DNA from 4 places in the Agrobacterium sp. SORGH_AS 787 genome. Region 4 is predicted to be linked to each of the others. Evidence: predicted binding sites of a transcription regulator. Region 4 holds the regulator's gene; each other region holds the start of a gene.
What was found. Region 4 encodes LexA, which represses DNA repair genes until DNA is damaged. Its sites were predicted from a motif close to TGTTCNNNNTGTGTTCNG; they were not measured.

Region 1: QE435_RS04075 (YifB family Mg chelatase-like AAA ATPase) is a predicted target of LexA. The motif match lies at 1,633-1,650, and genes of this name have one in related genera.
Region 2: QE435_RS13610 (helicase-related protein) is a predicted target of LexA. The motif match lies at 2,205-2,222, and genes of this name have one in related genera.
Region 3: dnaE (DNA polymerase III subunit alpha) is a predicted target of LexA. The motif match lies at 2,136-2,153, and genes of this name have one in related genera.

What each region holds. Positions count from the first base shown of each region.
Region 1 covers NZ_JAUTBG010000001.1:929,327-933,718, forward strand. Annotated here, with positions in the region: gene QE435_RS04065 (aspartate-semialdehyde dehydrogenase) at 151-1,185, opposite strand; gene QE435_RS04070 (hypothetical protein) at 1,291-1,542, opposite strand; gene QE435_RS04075 (YifB family Mg chelatase-like AAA ATPase) at 1,723-3,255, shown strand; gene QE435_RS04080 (cupin domain-containing protein) at 3,502-4,008, shown strand; gene pbpC (penicillin-binding protein 1C) at 4,045-4,392, opposite strand, start outside.
Region 2 covers NZ_JAUTBG010000002.1:878,283-882,674, forward strand. Annotated here, with positions in the region: gene tesB (acyl-CoA thioesterase II) at 1-779, opposite strand, end outside; gene QE435_RS13605 (ubiquinone biosynthesis hydroxylase) at 872-2,086, shown strand; gene QE435_RS13610 (helicase-related protein) at 2,439-4,392, shown strand, end outside.
Region 3 covers NZ_JAUTBG010000002.1:2,144,709-2,149,100, forward strand. Annotated here, with positions in the region: gene QE435_RS19660 (lipoprotein-releasing ABC transporter permease subunit) at 1-1,172, shown strand, start outside; gene QE435_RS19665 (ABC transporter ATP-binding protein) at 1,188-1,871, shown strand; gene dnaE (DNA polymerase III subunit alpha) at 2,376-4,392, shown strand, end outside.
Region 4 covers NZ_JAUTBG010000002.1:2,568,239-2,572,630, forward strand. Annotated here, with positions in the region: gene kdsA (3-deoxy-8-phosphooctulonate synthase) at 1-137, opposite strand, end outside; gene QE435_RS21695 (hypothetical protein) at 272-835, opposite strand; gene lexA (transcriptional repressor LexA) at 1,194-1,919, shown strand; gene QE435_RS21705 (GFA family protein) at 2,238-2,636, opposite strand; gene QE435_RS21710 (glutathione S-transferase family protein) at 2,871-3,560, shown strand; gene QE435_RS21715 (ComEC/Rec2 family competence protein) at 3,571-4,392, opposite strand, start outside.

The DNA of each region.
Region 1 (4,392 bases), on a different contig from region 4:
CCTATGCTGTAGCGAGATTGAATGGGCACAAATTGCCGATCGTCTTCATAACCAGCAAATGAACTGGCTGTGATAGGCACGAAAATCGAAAACCCGTCCATTCTCGAAAGTAACGGACGGGTTATAGTTAATAGTTATTAAAAAACCGTATCAAGCTGCCGCTTTGCGCGGCTTGATAAGACCGCGATTGATGAGCAGTTCGGCAATCTGGACGGCATTCAGTGCCGCACCCTTGCGCAGGTTGTCGGAAACCACCCAGATGTTGAGACCGTTTTCGACCGTTGCGTCCTCACGGATGCGCGAAATATAGGTCGCATCTTCGCCTGCGCATTCGACCGGCGTGATGTAGCCGCCGTTTTCGTGCTTGTCGATGACGAGGCAACCGGGTGCTTCACGCAGGATATCGCGCGCCTGATCGGCGGTGATTTCGTTTTCGAACTCGATATTGACCGACTCCGAGTGGCCGATGAAAACGGGAACGCGCACAGCGGTGCAGGTCACCTTGATCTTCGGATCCAGCATCTTCTTCGTTTCTGCCAGAACCTTCCACTCTTCCTTGGTGTAACCGTCTTCCATGAAGACATCGATATGCGGAATGACGTTGAAGGCGATGCGCTTGGTGAACTTCTTGGTTTCAACCGGGTCAGCCACGAAGACGGCGCGGGTCTGTTGGAACAACTCGTCCATGCCTTCCTTGCCAGCACCCGAAACAGACTGGTAGGTGGAGACGACAACGCGCTTGATCTTGGCGGCATCGTGCAGCGGCTTCAAAGCGACAACGAGCTGCGCCGTAGAGCAATTCGGGTTGGCAATGATGTTCTTCTTGGTGAAGCCTTCGACAGCATCGGCGTTGACTTCCGGCACGATGAGCGGAACGTCCTGATCATAGCGCCATGCAGACGAGTTATCGATGACGACACAACCCTGCGCACCGATCTTCGGAGACCACTTCTTGGAGACATCGCCACCGGCCGACATCAGGCAGATATCGGTATCGGAGAAGTCGTAATTCTCGAGATTGGAAACCTTCAGCGTGCGGTCGCCATAGGACACTTCCGTGCCCTGGCTGCGCGCCGAGGCCAGAGGAACGACCTCATCCGCAGGGAAACCACGTTCCGCCAGGATGTTCAGCATTTCGCGTCCGACATTGCCGGTGGCGCCTGCGATTGCAACTTTGAAACCCATGATCAAGCTCTCTTTCTGCCTCTCCTCTTTTTGGTGAGGGGGAGCCGCGAAACTGCGGCTTCCTTTCCCCGGCCAAACCGGGGAGAGAGCGGCGGGCCAGAGACGTCAGACGGTTTTAATCGTCGTTTTGGCCGTAATTCGGATGGAACCAGAAAGGCGCGCAGGATCGCCGGCTGAACCTGCCGGGCTTTGCATGACAATCATGTGCTGGACATGCCGCATGAACAGTGCGCTCCTTTTCGTGCAGAAGCTATTAGGAGCTTTGTCTTTTCTGTCAAGCGCAAACATGCGCTCTTTCTGGCAGGTGCCATGTCTTTTCGACCAAGTGTCAACCTTGCCGCAACGCGAAACCAGCATGGCTATCCTCGTGCCCACGCCTGTCTCCCTCCGCAGCGCACATCGAGCCCTCAGACCCTTACGCGCCCTCAGCGCTGAATCTCGTCCGCATGTTCTTGTTTTATTCTCCTCCCTATGCCAAGTTGCCCCTGCGATCTGAGAGAGCCGTGCGGACGGCGATTACGGCTGTGGGGGCCTTTGATGGTAGCGCGCATCAATACTATTGCGTTTCAAGGCATCGAGGGTGTGCCGGTCGAGGTTCAGGTGATGGTCGCACCTGGCAAGGTCGGCATGCAGATCGTTGGCCTGCCGGATAAGGCCGTCGCTGAAAGCCGCGAGCGGGTACAGGCCGCGTTGCATGCTTCCGGTCTTGCGATGCCCGCCAAAAAGGTCACGGTCAATCTCGCTCCCGCTGATCTTCCCAAGGAAGGCTCGCACTTCGATCTTCCCATCGCGCTCGGCCTCATGGCTGCACTCGGCGCCATTCCCGCCGAAGCGTTGACCCGCTTCGTCGTTTTGGGCGAACTCAATCTGGATGGCACGATCGGCGCTGTCGCCGGTGCTCTTCCGGCAGCTATTGCGGCAAACGCCCAAGACAAGGGCCTGATCTGCCCAGCCGAAAGCGGCCCTGAAGCCGCCTGGGCAGGGGCCGAAATCGACATCCTCGCGCCGCGCAGCTTGATTGCCATCGCCAACCATTTTCGCGGCACGCAGCTTCTGTCGAGACCCATTCCAGCCATCCGTGCCAATCCAGACAATCTTCCTGATCTCGCGGACATCAAGGGCCAAGAGAGCGCCAAACGCGCACTTGAGGTGGCAGCAGCCGGTGGGCATAACCTTCTGATGGTCGGCCCTCCCGGCTCCGGAAAATCCATGCTTGCCTCTCGCCTGCCATCGATCCTGCCACCGCTGTCTGCCTCTGAACTGCTCGAAGTGTCGATGGTGCATTCGATCGCGGGACAGCTTTCCGGCGGCAAGCTCTCCGACCGGCGTCCATTTAGAACGCCTCACCACTCGGCGACGATGGCAGCCCTTGTCGGCGGCGGCTTGCGGGCCAAGCCGGGGGAAGCCTCGCTCGCTCACCATGGCGTCTTGTTTCTCGACGAGTTTCCGGAATTCTCCCCGCAAGTGCTGGATGCACTCCGTCAACCGCTTGAGACCGGCGAATGCATCATCGCCCGCGCCAATCATCGCGTCAGCTATCCCGCTGAAATCCAACTGGTGGCCGCCATGAACCCCTGCAAATGCGGCATGGCCGGCGAACCCGGCTTCACCTGTGCACGCGGCCCAAGATGCGTTTCAGATTACCAATCCCGCATCTCCGGTCCGTTGATGGACCGCATCGATATCCGCATAGAGGTCCCTGCCGTCTCTGCTGCAGACCTGATCCGCCCGATGGCAGCAGAAGCCAGCGCCGACGTCGCCCGCCGCGTCGCACGTGCCCGCCAGATGCAGGAAGAACGCTTCGCAGCCGCGGGCTTCCAGGGCATCCGCACCAATGCACGTTGCACCACAGCCCTCATCGAAAAATGCGCTGAACCGGACGCTACCGGCCTCCAACTTTTGCGCGACGCCGCCGAAAAGCTGAAATTCTCGGCCAGAGGCTACCACCGCATCCTGAAAGTTGCGCGAACGCTGGCCGATCTGGATGACAAGCCAGTCGTCGGGCGATTACACTTGGCGGAAGCGATCTCGTATCGCATCGCAGGCGAGCGGCTTTCAGCAGCGGCTTAACGCCTCTTAGATGATGCTTTAAAAGTATTAATTGAATTTATTGGCCACGTCATGAGCTTATATCAGAGGATATTCATATTCCAGACGAAGCTATGCGTGAACGCATCTAGTATAAGCGTTCGCTTGAAGCATTTCTTCTTGTTCCCCTAACTTAGGGGATGAAGATAGTTCAAATTCAACATAATTTTTGAAGATTTTTCTCACTCGCCCTTGCTACAATCTCCGCAATCAAGGTGGGGACCGACGATGGTTGTTAAGATGATGATTGCGACCGCTATTGCGATAGCGTCGCGGACAGTGCCGCTCATGCCGATTTCGATGGGACGGAGACGGACCGGGGCGGTGGTTTCGGCTGCATCCGGGCGGATGGAGATGAAGGCGGCCCCCATCAATCCGGAATGGATTATCGCCGGTAATCCACAGGCGCGCATGGCGGACCATTCCCGCAGTGGCGACCGTGCTGCCTACACGGCGGTCTGGGACTGCACGGCGGGCACGTTTCGCTGGTTCTTCATGTGGGACGAAACCGTCCACATCATCGAGGGCGACGTGCATGTGACGGCAGCCGATGGATCCGTGCATCATCTTTATGCCGGCGATGTCGCCTACTTCAAGGCTGGCACCTGGGCGACGTGGCGCGTGGACAATTATGTTCGCAAGGTCGCTTTCCTGCGCAGGCCTTTCCCAACGGCGCTGGCGCTTGCCTATAGGGTCAAGAACCGGATTCTTCCTGCAAAAACGCCGTCGCTCTGAAAGCGCCGCGCCATCGTTCACACGAGCGAGGATGCTTCACTGCACGAAGATGCGGACGCTGGACGCCCGACCATCGGCATCGATGACGGTAAGTGTAGAGAAGCCTTGACCTTCCGGCGTCCATTCATTGCTGCGGCGGCGCGTGAGGTCCGGCAGAGGTTTTCCATTGGCGAGCCAACGGAAGGGCGCTCGCCCGCCCTGTAGCTTGAGAACCAGCGGCGAGAGCGAGCCTGCGCTGTCTGAAAGTTCCACACGTGCGCCTTCCGGCGGATAGACGATCAGTGGCGAGGATTCGCGACGCGACGCTGACAGTAGTCCGCTGGAGGTCGTGGTAAAGCGGCGTTGATTGGCGAGGAGATCGCCGTAGCTTAAGCGCGTCACGCC
Region 2 (4,392 bases), 1.7 Mb from region 4:
GCACTCGGGCTGTCCTGCGTATAGAGCAGCCAGTCTTCCAACTTGCACGGGCGGTGGAACCACATGGCGTGATCGAGGCTGGCCACCTGGATGGTCGGATCGAAGATGGTCGTTCCGTGGGCATAGAGCGATGTATCGAGCAGCGTCATGTCGGAAAGATAGGCGAGCACCGCTGCCTGATAATGCCTGTCATCTGGCACTTCACCCACGGCCCGCACCCAGATATCCTGCTTCGGCTCAAGCTTTTCGCGGGAGATGTAATGCGTGAGCGAGACCGGGCGGATTTCGATCGGCCGCTTGTTCTCCCAATATTTGCGGATCGCGGGCGACGCATTGGCAAGAAATGCCTCCTGCAACTGCGCCTCGCTCATCAGGCTTTCCGGCTGCGGCACGTTCGGGATCGGGCTCTGGTGATCGAAGCCGCCCTCCTCGATCTGGAACGATGCCGACATGGCAAAGATCGCATGGCCATGCTGGATGGCAACGATGCGCCGCGTGGCAAAGCTGGCACCGTCGCGAATGCGATCGACTTGATAGATGATGGGCACGAGAGGATCGCCCGGTCGCATGAAATAGGCATGGAGCGAGTGGATGAAGCGGTCCGCATCCACCGTTCGCTGTGCCGCCATCAGTGCCTGCGCAATAACCTGACCGCCGAAGACGCGCTGCCATCCGACCTGCGGGCTGGTGCCGCGGAAGAGATTTTCTTCAAGCTTTTCAAGATCAAGCGTGGCGAGAAGATTTTCCATCGGGCTTGCTGAATGAGAAGAATGCGACATTTCGGCATGCTCCGGCTGTATGAAGACGTGATGCGATGGTCTATAATGCCAAAAGACTATGCACAAGAACGCAAGGCGCAGGAGAAGACGCAATGCTCGATGTCGTGATTGCCGGGGGCGGATATGTGGGCCTGAGCGTCGCTGTCGCCATCAAGCAGGCAGCGCCGCATCTCGGGGTTCAGGTCATCGAGGCCGCGCCCGAAGACGTCTGGAAAAAGGACGCCCGCGCTTCCGCGATTATCGCCGCTGCCAGCCGTATGCTGGATGTCTTCGGCATCTGGCAGGAGCTGGAGCCGGAAGCCCAGCCGATCAACAAGATGATCGTCACGGATTCGCGCACGGCAGATCCCGTTCGCCCGGTATTCCTCACCTTCGACGGCGACGTGGCGGAAGGTCAGCCTTTTGCCCACATGGTGCCGAATGTCGCCATGGTCGGTGCTCTGCGTGGCCTGTGCGAGCGGCTCGGCATCGAAATCCGTCATGGCCTCAGCGTCACGGGTTTTTCCGCCGGTCCGCAAAGCAACGTGATTTCGCTCTCCGATGGCTCGTCGCTGGAAACGCGTCTGCTCGTCGCCTGCGATGGTGTGAAATCGGCGCTACGCGACATGGCAGGCATCAAGACCGTTCACTGGGCTTACGACCAGTCGGGCATCGTCACCACCGTCGAGCACGAACGACCGCACAATGGCTGCGCGGAAGAACACTTTCTGCCCTCCGGTCCCTTTGCGATCCTTCCACTCAAGGGCAACCGCTCGTCGCTGGTCTGGACCGAGCGCACGGCGGATGCTGACAGCCTCGTCGCTTCCGACGCTCTTATCTTCGAAGAAGAGCTGGAGCGGCGCTTCGGCCACAAGCTCGGACCCATTCGTCCCGTCGGTCCGCGCCGCGCCTTCCCGCTTGGCCTGACGCTTGCGCGCGCTTTCGTCGCGCCACGCATCGCGATTGCCGGGGACGCGGCCCACGGCATACACCCTATCTCCGGGCAGGGTCTCAATCTTGGCTTCAAGGACGTGGCGGCGCTGGCGGAAACCGTCGTGGAGGCCGATCGCATCGGGCTCGATATCGGCTCACTCAATGTGCTGGAGCGCTACCAGTCCTGGCGCCGCTTCGACACAGTGCGCATGGGTGTGACCACCGACGTGTTGAACCGTCTTTTCTCAAATGATGTCGGGCCAATCCGCGTTGCGCGCGATTTCGGGCTGGGCCTCGTTGATCGGATTCCCGCATTGAAATCCTACTTCATCGGCCAGGCCGCCGGAACGGCGGACCGCAATGGACCAAGATTGCTGGCGGGGCAGCCTCTGTAGCCGGCATCGTCCTTTAGCATCATCTGATTCAGCATCTGGTGGCTTTCGGCAAAGCGGAAGCCACATCTTGCCGTGAACAAAGGCCGAATCTGGCAGAGTCAGCGATTCGTCTCTGATTCGTTCTCAACCTGTTCCGAATCTTGCGCCTTTGGCGTTTCTTAGCAAAAAGCGGTTTTGGCGTGCCAAATTAGCGGTCAATTCGAGGGCGACGCCGATGATAACCGCTTTCGTCCTTGCGTTTGGCCTTGCTGATTGCCATGTGTGGGAAGACTGAAATGCGGGCGCCCTCACGCCGTGTCCGAAGAGTAGCACCATCGTCGTTTTCGCGGATAGTACGTTGAATTTTCGCCCCATGATCTTGAGCGGCCGCGGTGTAACGGCCGTTCTTGGACCGACAAATACCGGCAAGACCCATTATGCCATCGAGAGAATGGTGGCGCATGGAAGTGGCGTCATCGGCCTGCCGCTGCGCCTTCTGGCACGCGAGGTCTATACGCGGCTGGTGGAAAAGGTGGGCGCCAACAATGTTGCGCTGATCACCGGCGAAGAGAAGATTTCCCCACCCCGCGCCAAATATTCCGTCTGCACCGTGGAGGCGATGCCGCGCGAAACCAATGCCGCCTTTGTCGCCATCGACGAAGTCCAGCTCGCGGGCGACCTGGAACGCGGCCATATCTTCACCGACCGCATCCTGAATTTGCGCGGCAAGGAAGAAACGCTGCTTCTGGGTGCCGGCACGATGCGGCCGATCCTCGAAAAGCTGCTGCCCGGCATCGTCACGGTGGAGCGCCCTCGCCTCTCGCAACTCTTCTATGCGGGATCGAAGAAGATCACCCGCCTGCCCCAGCGCACGGCGATCGTCGCCTTCTCTGCCGATGAGGTCTACGCGATTGCCGAACTGGTGCGCCGTCAGCGCGGTGGCGCTGCGGTGGTTCTTGGTGCGCTGTCGCCCCGTACCCGTAACGCGCAGGTTGGGCTCTACCAGAACGGCGACGTGGAATACTTGGTGGCGACCGATGCCATCGGCATGGGCCTGAATCTCGATGTCGACCACGTAGCATTTGCCCAGGATCGCAAGTTCGACGGCTATCAGTTCCGCAATCTCAACCCGGCTGAAATGGGCCAGATCGCCGGTCGTGCCGGACGGCATCTGCGTGATGGTACCTTTGGCGTGACAGGCCGCGTCGATCCGCTGGACGATGAGTTGGTGGAAAGGATCGAATCACACGAGTTCGATCCGGTCAAAGTGCTGCAATGGCGCACGAAGAATTTCGATTTCTCGTCCATCAGAAATCTCCAGGCGAGCCTCGATGCGGCACCCACGGTGCAGGGTCTGTCGCGCGCCTTGCCTGCCATCGATCAGCAGGCACTCGAATATCTCGGGCGCTACCCGGAGATCATCGATGTCACCACGACTGCGGAGCGTGTCGAAAGATTGTGGGAAGCCTGTGCTTTGCCGGATTATCGCCGCATCGCGCCTGCACAACATGCCGATCTGATTTCGACGCTCTATTTCGATCTCGTCAAACGTGGCACGGTCAATGAGAATTTCATGGCCGAACAGGTACGTCGCGCCGACCGGACGGATGGTGAAATCGACACGCTATCGGCCAGGATTGCGCAGATCAGAACATGGACGTATGTATCCAACCGCCCAGGATGGCTTGCCGATCCGACACACTGGCAAGAAAAGACACGGGAAATCGAGGATCGATTGTCCGATGCTCTACATGAAAGGTTGACGAAACGCTTTGTTGATCGCAGGACATCTGTGCTCATGAGGCGCCTAAGAGAGAATGCGATGCTTGAAGCTGAAATCAGTGTGAATGGTGATGTCTTCGTAGAAGGACATCATGTCGGTCAATTGGCGGGATTCCGGTTCACGCCGGTTTCGGGAACCGAAGGTCCAGATGCCAAGGCCGTCCAGGCGGCAGCGCAAAAGGCGCTCGCATTGGAGTATGAGGCGCGCGCCGCCCGTCTTCATGCCAGTGGCAATGGCGACCTCGCCATGAGCTCGGACGGTCTCGTCCGCTGGCTCGGTGAGCCCGTGGCGCGTCTGTCCGCCGGCGACAACATCATGAAGCCGCGCGTCATCATGCTGGCCGACGAGCAGCTGAGCGGCAACGCACGCGACCACGCGCTTGCCCGCATCGAGCGCTTCGTCAATCACCAGATCGCAACGGTTCTGAAGCCGCTCGACGATATCTCGCGCGCCGAAGACCTGCAGGGTCTCGCTAAGGGTCTGGCCTTCCAGCTGGTCGAAAATCTCGGCATCCTCTTCCGCCGTGATGTGGCCGATGAGGTCA
Region 3 (4,392 bases), 420 kb from region 4:
TTGCAGGCTTCTCATTCGTCGGCATCATGCTGGGTGTGGCGACGCTCATCATCGTTATGGCGGTGATGAACGGGTTTCGTACGGAACTGATCTCCCGCATTCTGGGCATCAACGGTCACATGATCGTTCAGCCGATCGACCAGCCCTTCAACAATTACGACGAGTTGGCCAAGAAGTTTGGCGCCATTCCCGGCGTGACGATGGCCTTGCCGCTTGTGGAGGGTCAGACGCTCGCATCCGGACGCAATGGCGCGGGCAGTGGTGCGCTGGTCCGGGGCGTGCGTCCTGAAGACCTCGAAAAGATCAAGGAAATATCGACCAACGTCAAAGCTGGCGATCTCCTTGGCTTCATGTCGGGGCAGGGCGTTCTTGTCGGCTCAAGGCTGGCCGCACAGCTCGGCGTGACGGTGGGAGACCAGATCACCCTCATTTCACCGGAGGGTGACGTGACGCCCATGGGGGTCAATCCGCGCGTGAAGTCCTACCCGATTTCGGGCGTCTTCGAGATCGGCATGTCGGAATATGATGCGTCGATGATCTACATGCCTCTTTCGGAAGCGCAGCTTTATTTCAATTCCGAGGGCATCGTCCAATCCATCGAGCTCTTCGTCAGCCATCCGGACAATGTCGATGGCATTCGCCCGCTGGTGGAGACCGCTGCAGGCAGGCAGGTCTATATCACCGACTGGCGACAACGGAACCAGACCTTCTTCTCTGCGCTTCAGGTCGAGCGCAACGTCATGTTCATGATCCTGACGCTGATCGTTCTGGTCGCGGCGCTCAACATCATTTCCGGCCTCATCATGCTGGTGAAGGACAAGGGCAGCGATATCGCTATTCTGCGCACCATGGGTGCCACCTCTGGCGCCGTCATGCGCATCTTCTTCATGACGGGAGCTGCGATCGGTATCGTCGGTACATTCGCAGGCGTGGCGCTGGGCGTTCTCGTCTGTCTGAATGTGGAGTCGATCCGCCAGTTCTTCTCCTGGATCACCGGGACCGTTCTCTTTGATCCGCAGCTCTATTTCCTCAGCCAGCTTCCGGCGGAGATGGATCTGAGCGAAACCATCACCGTCATCGTCATGGCGCTGACCCTGTCCTTCTTGGCGACGATCTTCCCCGCCTGGCGCGCGTCGAAGCTCGATCCCGTCCAGGCCCTGAGATACGAATAGGACCCGCTTCACACCATGGCAAAGAAAATGGCTTTACAGCTTACCGGCGTGGAACGGACCTATGGTCAGGGCGAAACGAGCCTCTCCATTCTGAAGGACGCGAATTTCGAATTGCGAAGCGGTGAGATCGTCGCACTGGTCGCACCCTCCGGCACGGGCAAATCGACACTGCTGCATCTGGCCGGTCTTCTGGAACATCCGGATGCGGGCGAGGTCTTTGTCAATGGCAAGCCCTGCGGCACGCTCTCCGATGAGGAGCGCACCTCGATCCGTCGCAGCGATATCGGCTTCGTTTATCAGTTCCACCATCTGCTTCCGGAGTTCTCGGCGCTTGAGAATATCATGATGCCGCAGATGATCGCCGGTCTCGCACCCAAGGAGGCACAGGTGCGTGCCAAGGCGTTGCTGGATTATATGCGCATCGGCCACCGAGGCGATCATCGTCCGGCGGAACTGTCCGGCGGTGAACAGCAGCGCGTAGCAATTGCAAGAGCCGTTGCCAACGCGCCGCTTCTGCTTCTGGCAGATGAACCCACCGGCAATCTCGACCCCGAGACCGCATCCTACGTTTTCGATGCCTTGGAAGCGCTGGTGCGCCAGTCTGGCCTCGCAGCCCTGATCGCGACCCATAATCATGATCTGGCGGCACGCATGGATCGTCGCGTGACGCTTTCCGAAGGCAAGATCGTCGAGTTCTGATCGATCGTCTACAGCATCGGCCCGACAATCGAACTCGATTTTCGGAAAGCATAATGCGAAGATTCAAAAGTGCGAAGCGTCCTTTGTGCGTCCAATAGGACGCACTGCGCTTGAGTACCGCTACCTCATCAACCCCGTCTGGCTCGCCAGGCGGGTTTTTTGTTTATGCGCTGATGAGAGCGGGGCGAAACTAAGGAACCGGATTGAGTCGTGTCACGTTGGCAATAGGCCAGCCCAAAAAAGCTGTTGACATGGAAACAAAATGAGAACAAAGTTGGAACATAACAAGTAAGGAGAGACAAATGACCGATTTCATCCGTGACCTTGCCGCCTTCACCTCCATCGCTGTCTTCGTTGCCAGCTTCTCTGTGATCCTCACATCCATGTGACTTTAGGCCCTTCGGTCTCCCGGCGATAGCGGTGCACAGTCACCCTTTGCCAGTGGACTTTGCTGCTCGAAGGGATCAAAATCAGCCCGATTCAGAATGACGGGAATGCAGCACGATGGGCGATCATATTGAAGAGCGAAACCTTTCAGGCGTGCTCTTGAAATCTCCCGGCTTTGTGCACTTGCGTGTTCATTCCGCCTATTCCCTTCTCGAAGGGGCGCTTCCTCTCAAAAAGATCATGGCGAAGGCTGTCGGCGATGCACAGCCTGCCATCGCCATCACCGACACCAACAATCTCTTCGTTGCGCTTGAGTTTTCGGAGAAGGCGCGGGACGAGGGACTGCAGCCGATTATTGGATGCCAGCTTTCCATCGACATGCAGGATGCCGTCGAAGACAGGCGAGGCGGCAACAACCTTTCCAAGCTTCCGTCCATCGTTCTGCTTGCCGCAGATGCGGAAGGCTATGAGCGCCTCGTCGATCTGATCAGCCGCGCCTATCTCGATGGCGAAGGCAGTGGTCACGCGGTCAATATTGCCAAGTCGTGGCTGGAAGAGGCCAGCAATGCGGGATTGATCGCATTGACCGGTGCGTCTGGTGGCCCTGTCGATATGGCGCTAAAAGAGGGACATGCGGCTCAGGCGAAGAGTCGGCTTCTTGCGCTGAAAGACATTTTTGGCGACCGGCTCTATATCGAATTGCAACGTCAGGGCAATTACGACCGTGCGCATGAACGCCGGATGATTGCGCTTGCTTACGAGCATGACATTCCGCTGGTCGCTACCAACGAAGCCTTCTTCCCTTCGAAGGCGGATTATGAGGCGCATGACGCTTTGATGGCCGTGGCCCATAACGCCATCGTTTCGGATGACAGCCGCTTCCGTTTAACGCCGGACCATTATCTGAAGAGCCGGGATGAGATGGTGGCGCTCTTCAAGGATATCCCCGAAGCGATTGAGAATACCGTCGAGATCGCCCAGCGCTGCTCTTACGTCTTGAAGAAACGCGGACCCATCCTCCCGCGCTTTACCGGTGCCAGCGACGATCCGGAAGAGGCCGAACGCGCCGAGTCGCTGGAGCTTCGCCGCCAGGCGGTCGAAGGTTTGGATATGCGCCTTGCCGCTCTCGGGATGGCCCCGGGCTACACCGAGCAGGAGTACCGCGATCGGCTGGACTTCGAACTCAGCGTTATCGAGCGCATGAAGTTTCCCGGCTACTTCCTGATTGTTGCCGACTTCATCAAATGGGCAAAGCAGCATGATATTCCGGTCGGCCCCGGTCGCGGTTCGGGTGCAGGATCACTGGTCGCCTATGCGCTCACCATTACCGACGTCGATCCGCTTCGCTTCTCGTTGCTCTTCGAACGCTTCCTCAATCCCGAACGCGTGTCGATGCCGGACTTCGATATCGACTTCTGCCAGGATCGCCGCGAAGAGGTGATCCGCTATGTGCAGCGCAAGTACGGGCGCGAGCAGGTGGCACAGATCATCACCTTCGGTTCGCTCCAGGCACGTGCCGCCTTGCGCGATGTCGGTCGTGTGCTGGAAATGCCCTACGGCCAGGTGGACCGCATCTGTAAGCTGGTGCCGAACAATCCGGCCAATCCGACGCCGCTCTCCAAGGCGATCGAAGAAGAGCCACGTCTTCAGGAAGAGGCGGATAAGGAGCCTGTCGTCGCGCGGCTCCTGGATATCGCCCAGAAGATCGAAGGTCTTTACCGCCACGCCTCGACACACGCCGCCGGCATCGTCATCGGCGACCGTCCTCTATCGAAGCTGGTCCCGATGTATCGCGATCCGCGCTCCGACATGCCGGTGACCCAGTTCAACATGAAGTGGGTGGAAAGCGCGGGTCTGGTCAAGTTCGACTTCCTGGGCCTCAAAACTCTGACAGTGCTGAAGGTCGCTGTCGACTTCGTTGCCAAGCGCGGAATCCATGTCGATCTTGCGGCCATTCCGCTGGACGATCAAAAGACCTACGAGATGCTATCGCGTGGCGAAACCATCGGCGTCTTCCAGGTGGAAAGTGCCGGCATGCGCAAGGCGCTGATCGGCATGCGTCCCGACTGCATCGAGGACATTATCGCGCTGGTGGCGCTGTATCGCCCCGGTCCGATGGAGAACATCCCGGTCT
Region 4 (4,392 bases):
CCGGCAATCATGAAGGCGTGGTCGCGGCTCTCCATCTGGCACGGGCCGGCAATCAGCGAAAACCGTTCCGTGTTGGAAAAGGCGACAGCACCTTTGCCCTCGCCGGCGACCACTTTCAAATTGTTCTTCACAGTCATCTCATTCCTCACGACACATGCGCCGGACATCGCCGGCAACCGCTTAACTTGCGATGTTGCACAGGCATTATCAGCAAGTGCGCCACGTGTCACGGGATGAGGGAAGCTGCGGCCGGAGCACCGACCGCTGCCTTTTAGCCGGCATTCGCCCTCCGGACGACATCGGGATTGGCCTCTGAAAATTGCACGAACGGCCCGACCGCGCGCACGGCGTCGGAAAATCCAGCACTTCCCTTCAGCCCTTCCAATTCTTCAGGCTTGAAACCTTGCGCCAGCAACATGCGATAGACGTTCTCGCTGTTCTCACCACCGGAGGAAACCCAAGCCGGTAGCGATGCCTCCCAGGCCTTCTTCTCACGCTGGTTTCGGTCGGCAACGATGGCGAGCTTGATCAGTCCGCCGATCGGAATGGGAATACCGTTCACAGCTATATCGGGGACGAAGCTCGCCGGATGAACGCCACCAAGCGCGTGGTTCTTCAGAATCCTTGCACAGTTGTTGTCGCGCGTCGGCTCCTTGTTTTGCGAAACACGCTTCTGATTGAGCTGAACGATGAGCTTGCAGTTGGCCATCGTCGTGTTCAGGAGCAGCCGGTCATACTCCTTCCGCTTCAAGGCTTCCGGTGAATTGGGGTCGAGTGTCTGGCAACCGGCCAGCGCAATCAGCATTCCGATAAGGGTGAACCTAATGAGCTTCATAAAAATGTCCTTGCCCCAAGAAAAGACGCTACGAAGCAGCGCCGTGGAGCCCTGATGATTTTGTTGATAATGCTTCGAATGGCTTGGCCTTCATCCCACAGGATGACCGGATCGGATGATCCTCGAAGCAGCTCGTAGATACCCGTAAAAATGAGATCATCAACCTGGAGACGAAAAAGATACGCGACACCGTAAAGAAGCTATAAACTTCTACCATTGCGCGGATGACAGGACCGCGAATTGATCAGACGGAAACGTTTGCGGAATTTTAAGGGATTGCAGAACACATATGGAACATATAGTGTTCGTTCTGTATTTGTTTCACGAATCTTCGCCACGCATTCCAAGGGTTTTCTTCATGCTCACGCGCAAACAGCAGGAACTGCTTCTTTTCATTCATGAGCGAATGAAAGAGTCCGGCGTGCCCCCATCTTTCGATGAGATGAAAGATGCCCTCGATCTCGCCTCGAAGTCTGGTATTCACCGCCTGATCACTGCGTTGGAGGAGCGTGGCTTCATCCGCCGCCTGCCGAACCGGGCAAGAGCGCTGGAGGTCATCAAGCTTCCCGAAGCCTATTCCGCACCCTCACAGAAGCCGCCGCGCGGTTTCTCGCCAAGCGTGATAGAGGGTAGCCTCGGGAAAGCCAAACCGCAGGAGCCTGCCCCGGCCCAGAAGCCCGCAAACGATCAGAGCTCGTCCGCTGTCACCGTCCCTGTGATGGGACGCATCGCCGCCGGTGTGCCGATCTCCGCCATCCAGAACAACACCCACGATGTCGCCGTACCCGTCGATATGCTCGGTACGGGGGAGCACTACGCGCTCGAGGTCAAGGGCGACTCGATGATCGAGGCTGGCATTTTCGATGGCGATACCGTCATCATCCGCAACGGCAGCACCGCCAACCCCGGCGATATCATCGTTGCACTCGTAGACGACGAGGAAGCCACCTTGAAGCGCTTCCGTCGCAAGGGCGCTTCCATCGCTTTGGAGGCTGCAAACCCCGCTTATGAAACCCGCATCTTTGGACCTGATCGGGTCAAGATTCAGGGCAAGCTGGTCGGTCTCATTCGTCGCTATCATTGAGCGATAGCGAGCGGCGTTGGCGTTGCTCCCATCGCTTTCGAGGGGCAAGAACATCCCGAGTTGAACGTTAGAGGCAGGCGATTGGCCTGCCTTTAGGGTGATGATAGGCCTTTAACGTTTACTTTGGGTCATTCGCGGGCTCGGCCAGAGGATTCCTGTGTCAAGGTCTTATGGGTGGCCGGTTCAGTCCCGACCATGACCCGGAAAGGTTTTCGGGCCTTTGTCAGCAGTCGGAAGGCGGAATTGGACTGCCTGTTTATAGAGGCGCCCACATCTATGGTTTCAGCCTAAGGACGCCGCAGCATGTGACGCGTGACATCATCGCCCCTCCTCAGTCCTGCCGGTCGATTCTCGATCCTGATCATACTGTCGCAGCGTCGGGAAATCCGGCAACCAGGCTTCACGGCGGATCGTCCAAAGCTCGTAGGTCGGCTCGAACTGATCTGGTGAATCCAGAGAACCGATATTCACCTCGATTTCGTCGTCGCTTTTCCCAAAGACGGGCGAGCCGCAATTGGGGCAGAAGAAGCGGCCATTATAGCTGTGCGTTTCCCCTTCGATTGTCACGGCATCCTCAGGAAAGATCGCTGATGCGTGGAAGAGCGCGCCGTGATGTTTGCGGCAATCCATACAGTGACAAAGGCCGACACGGTAGGGCTTACCCACCATCGAAAGCCTCACCTTACCACAGGCACAACCGCCAGATTTGACGTCCATCTCGAACACTCCATTCACTTCATGTCTGCTCATCAAACCATGACGAGCGAATGAAGTTCATTCTGCTTCTGTCTCCAGACGCGTGAGAGCGGCGAACACATCAAATCATATGATATCTGACATGACAGACTAGGCCTGTATGTCCTCCCGCTCATGCGTTACGACCTTTGCAAGCACTTACGCTTTGGCCAATTGCCTGCGATACGAGCCGCCTTATCACCAAGAGGAGACAACATGTACGATCTCTACATCGCCAATAAGAACTACTCCTCCTGGTCGCTCCGGCCTTGGGTTCTAATGCGGACATTGAGCATCCCTTTCAATGAGCGCCTCGTCCCCTTCAACGATCCCGATCCAAAGAACAGCTTCATGCACTTCACCCCCTCCGGCAAGGTGCCCTGCCTGGTGGATGGCGATGTCACCGTCTGGGACTCGCTTGCAATCGTGGAATATCTCGCCGAACGGCATGATGGTGTTTGGGCTGAGGATGCCAAGGCGCGGGCCTGGTCGCGCTCTGCCGCCGCCGAGATGCATTCCGGCTTCCAATCCCTGCGCAATCTGCACCCGATGAGCGTAGGCTTGCGCATCCGGCCAGTCCCCGCAAGCGACGCGCTCCGCAAGGATATAGCGCGCATCGACACGCTCTGGCAGCAGGTGCTGGACACTTTTGGCGGACCGTTTCTGACCGGTGTCAATTTCACCGCCTTTGACGCCTTCTTCTGCCCCGTTGCCTTTCGCTTCCAGACTTACGGCACCGCACTGTCGCCAGCAGCGGAGGCTTACAAGACGCGCCTCCTTGGTTTGCCAGCGATGAGGGAATGGGAGCAGGCAGCGGTCTCTGAACCGTGGCGTGATCCGGAGCATGAGGAGGAAGCGCGGGCGTCGGGCGAGATCATTGAGGATCGGCGTTCAAACGCCGTTTAGAGGCAACGAGTTACGGCTCGGCCGCCAGCATCGTTTCAATATGCGGCGGCACCTCTCCGTCAAACGTCTTGCTGCGCCAGTCGTAAGCGCGGTGGACGGACCAGGGTCTGGCGACGCCTTGCATCGCCGCGCGTGCAGCCGCGACGGGCGCTCCACTTTCATTCAGCCAAAGCTCCAGCGAACCTGTCTTGCGTAATGTGGTGGCGCTGATCAATATCGCGCCTGAGCGACAAGTCGTGAAGGGCACGAAGCGCGAGGTGACGACGATATCCGCCACATCACAGGCGGTTCCGGTGAAGGCGGTGTTCGAAATGGCAGCGACCCTGACGCCAGTCTCATGCTGTCCCACGCACCACGCATTTCTCTGGCACGAGAAAACATTTGTCCGCTCGAGAGCCAGTAGCATCTTTTCGCGGGCCTGTTGCTTCTGCTGATCGGTCAGAACAGGTTGGCGGCGCGTCGATGCCTGTACCGTGGTCTCTTCATCGCTCGCTGCGTTGTCATCAAAGATGACAGGCGCCACATGCTTGTCTGGCAGCGGCACCGCCCTCGCCCACTGTTCATAGACAAATCCCTTCGCCTGACGCTTCGTTGTGGCGACGGCCTGATCCGTGCGAAATGCGACAAGAAGGCCATCCTCGTAGATCAAGAGGTCGGGCTTCGCCTTATTCAGCTCAACCGGCACCAACACGAGACCGGCAAGGAGAAAAGGAAGCCCCACGAGAGCGAGCCGTGTCCGCAGCAAAGTCAGCAGAAGAAAACCGACCGTAGAGACGATGAGAAACCAGGGGTGCTGCCGCCCGATTGTGGCGTCTCCGCCCCAGCTGGATAC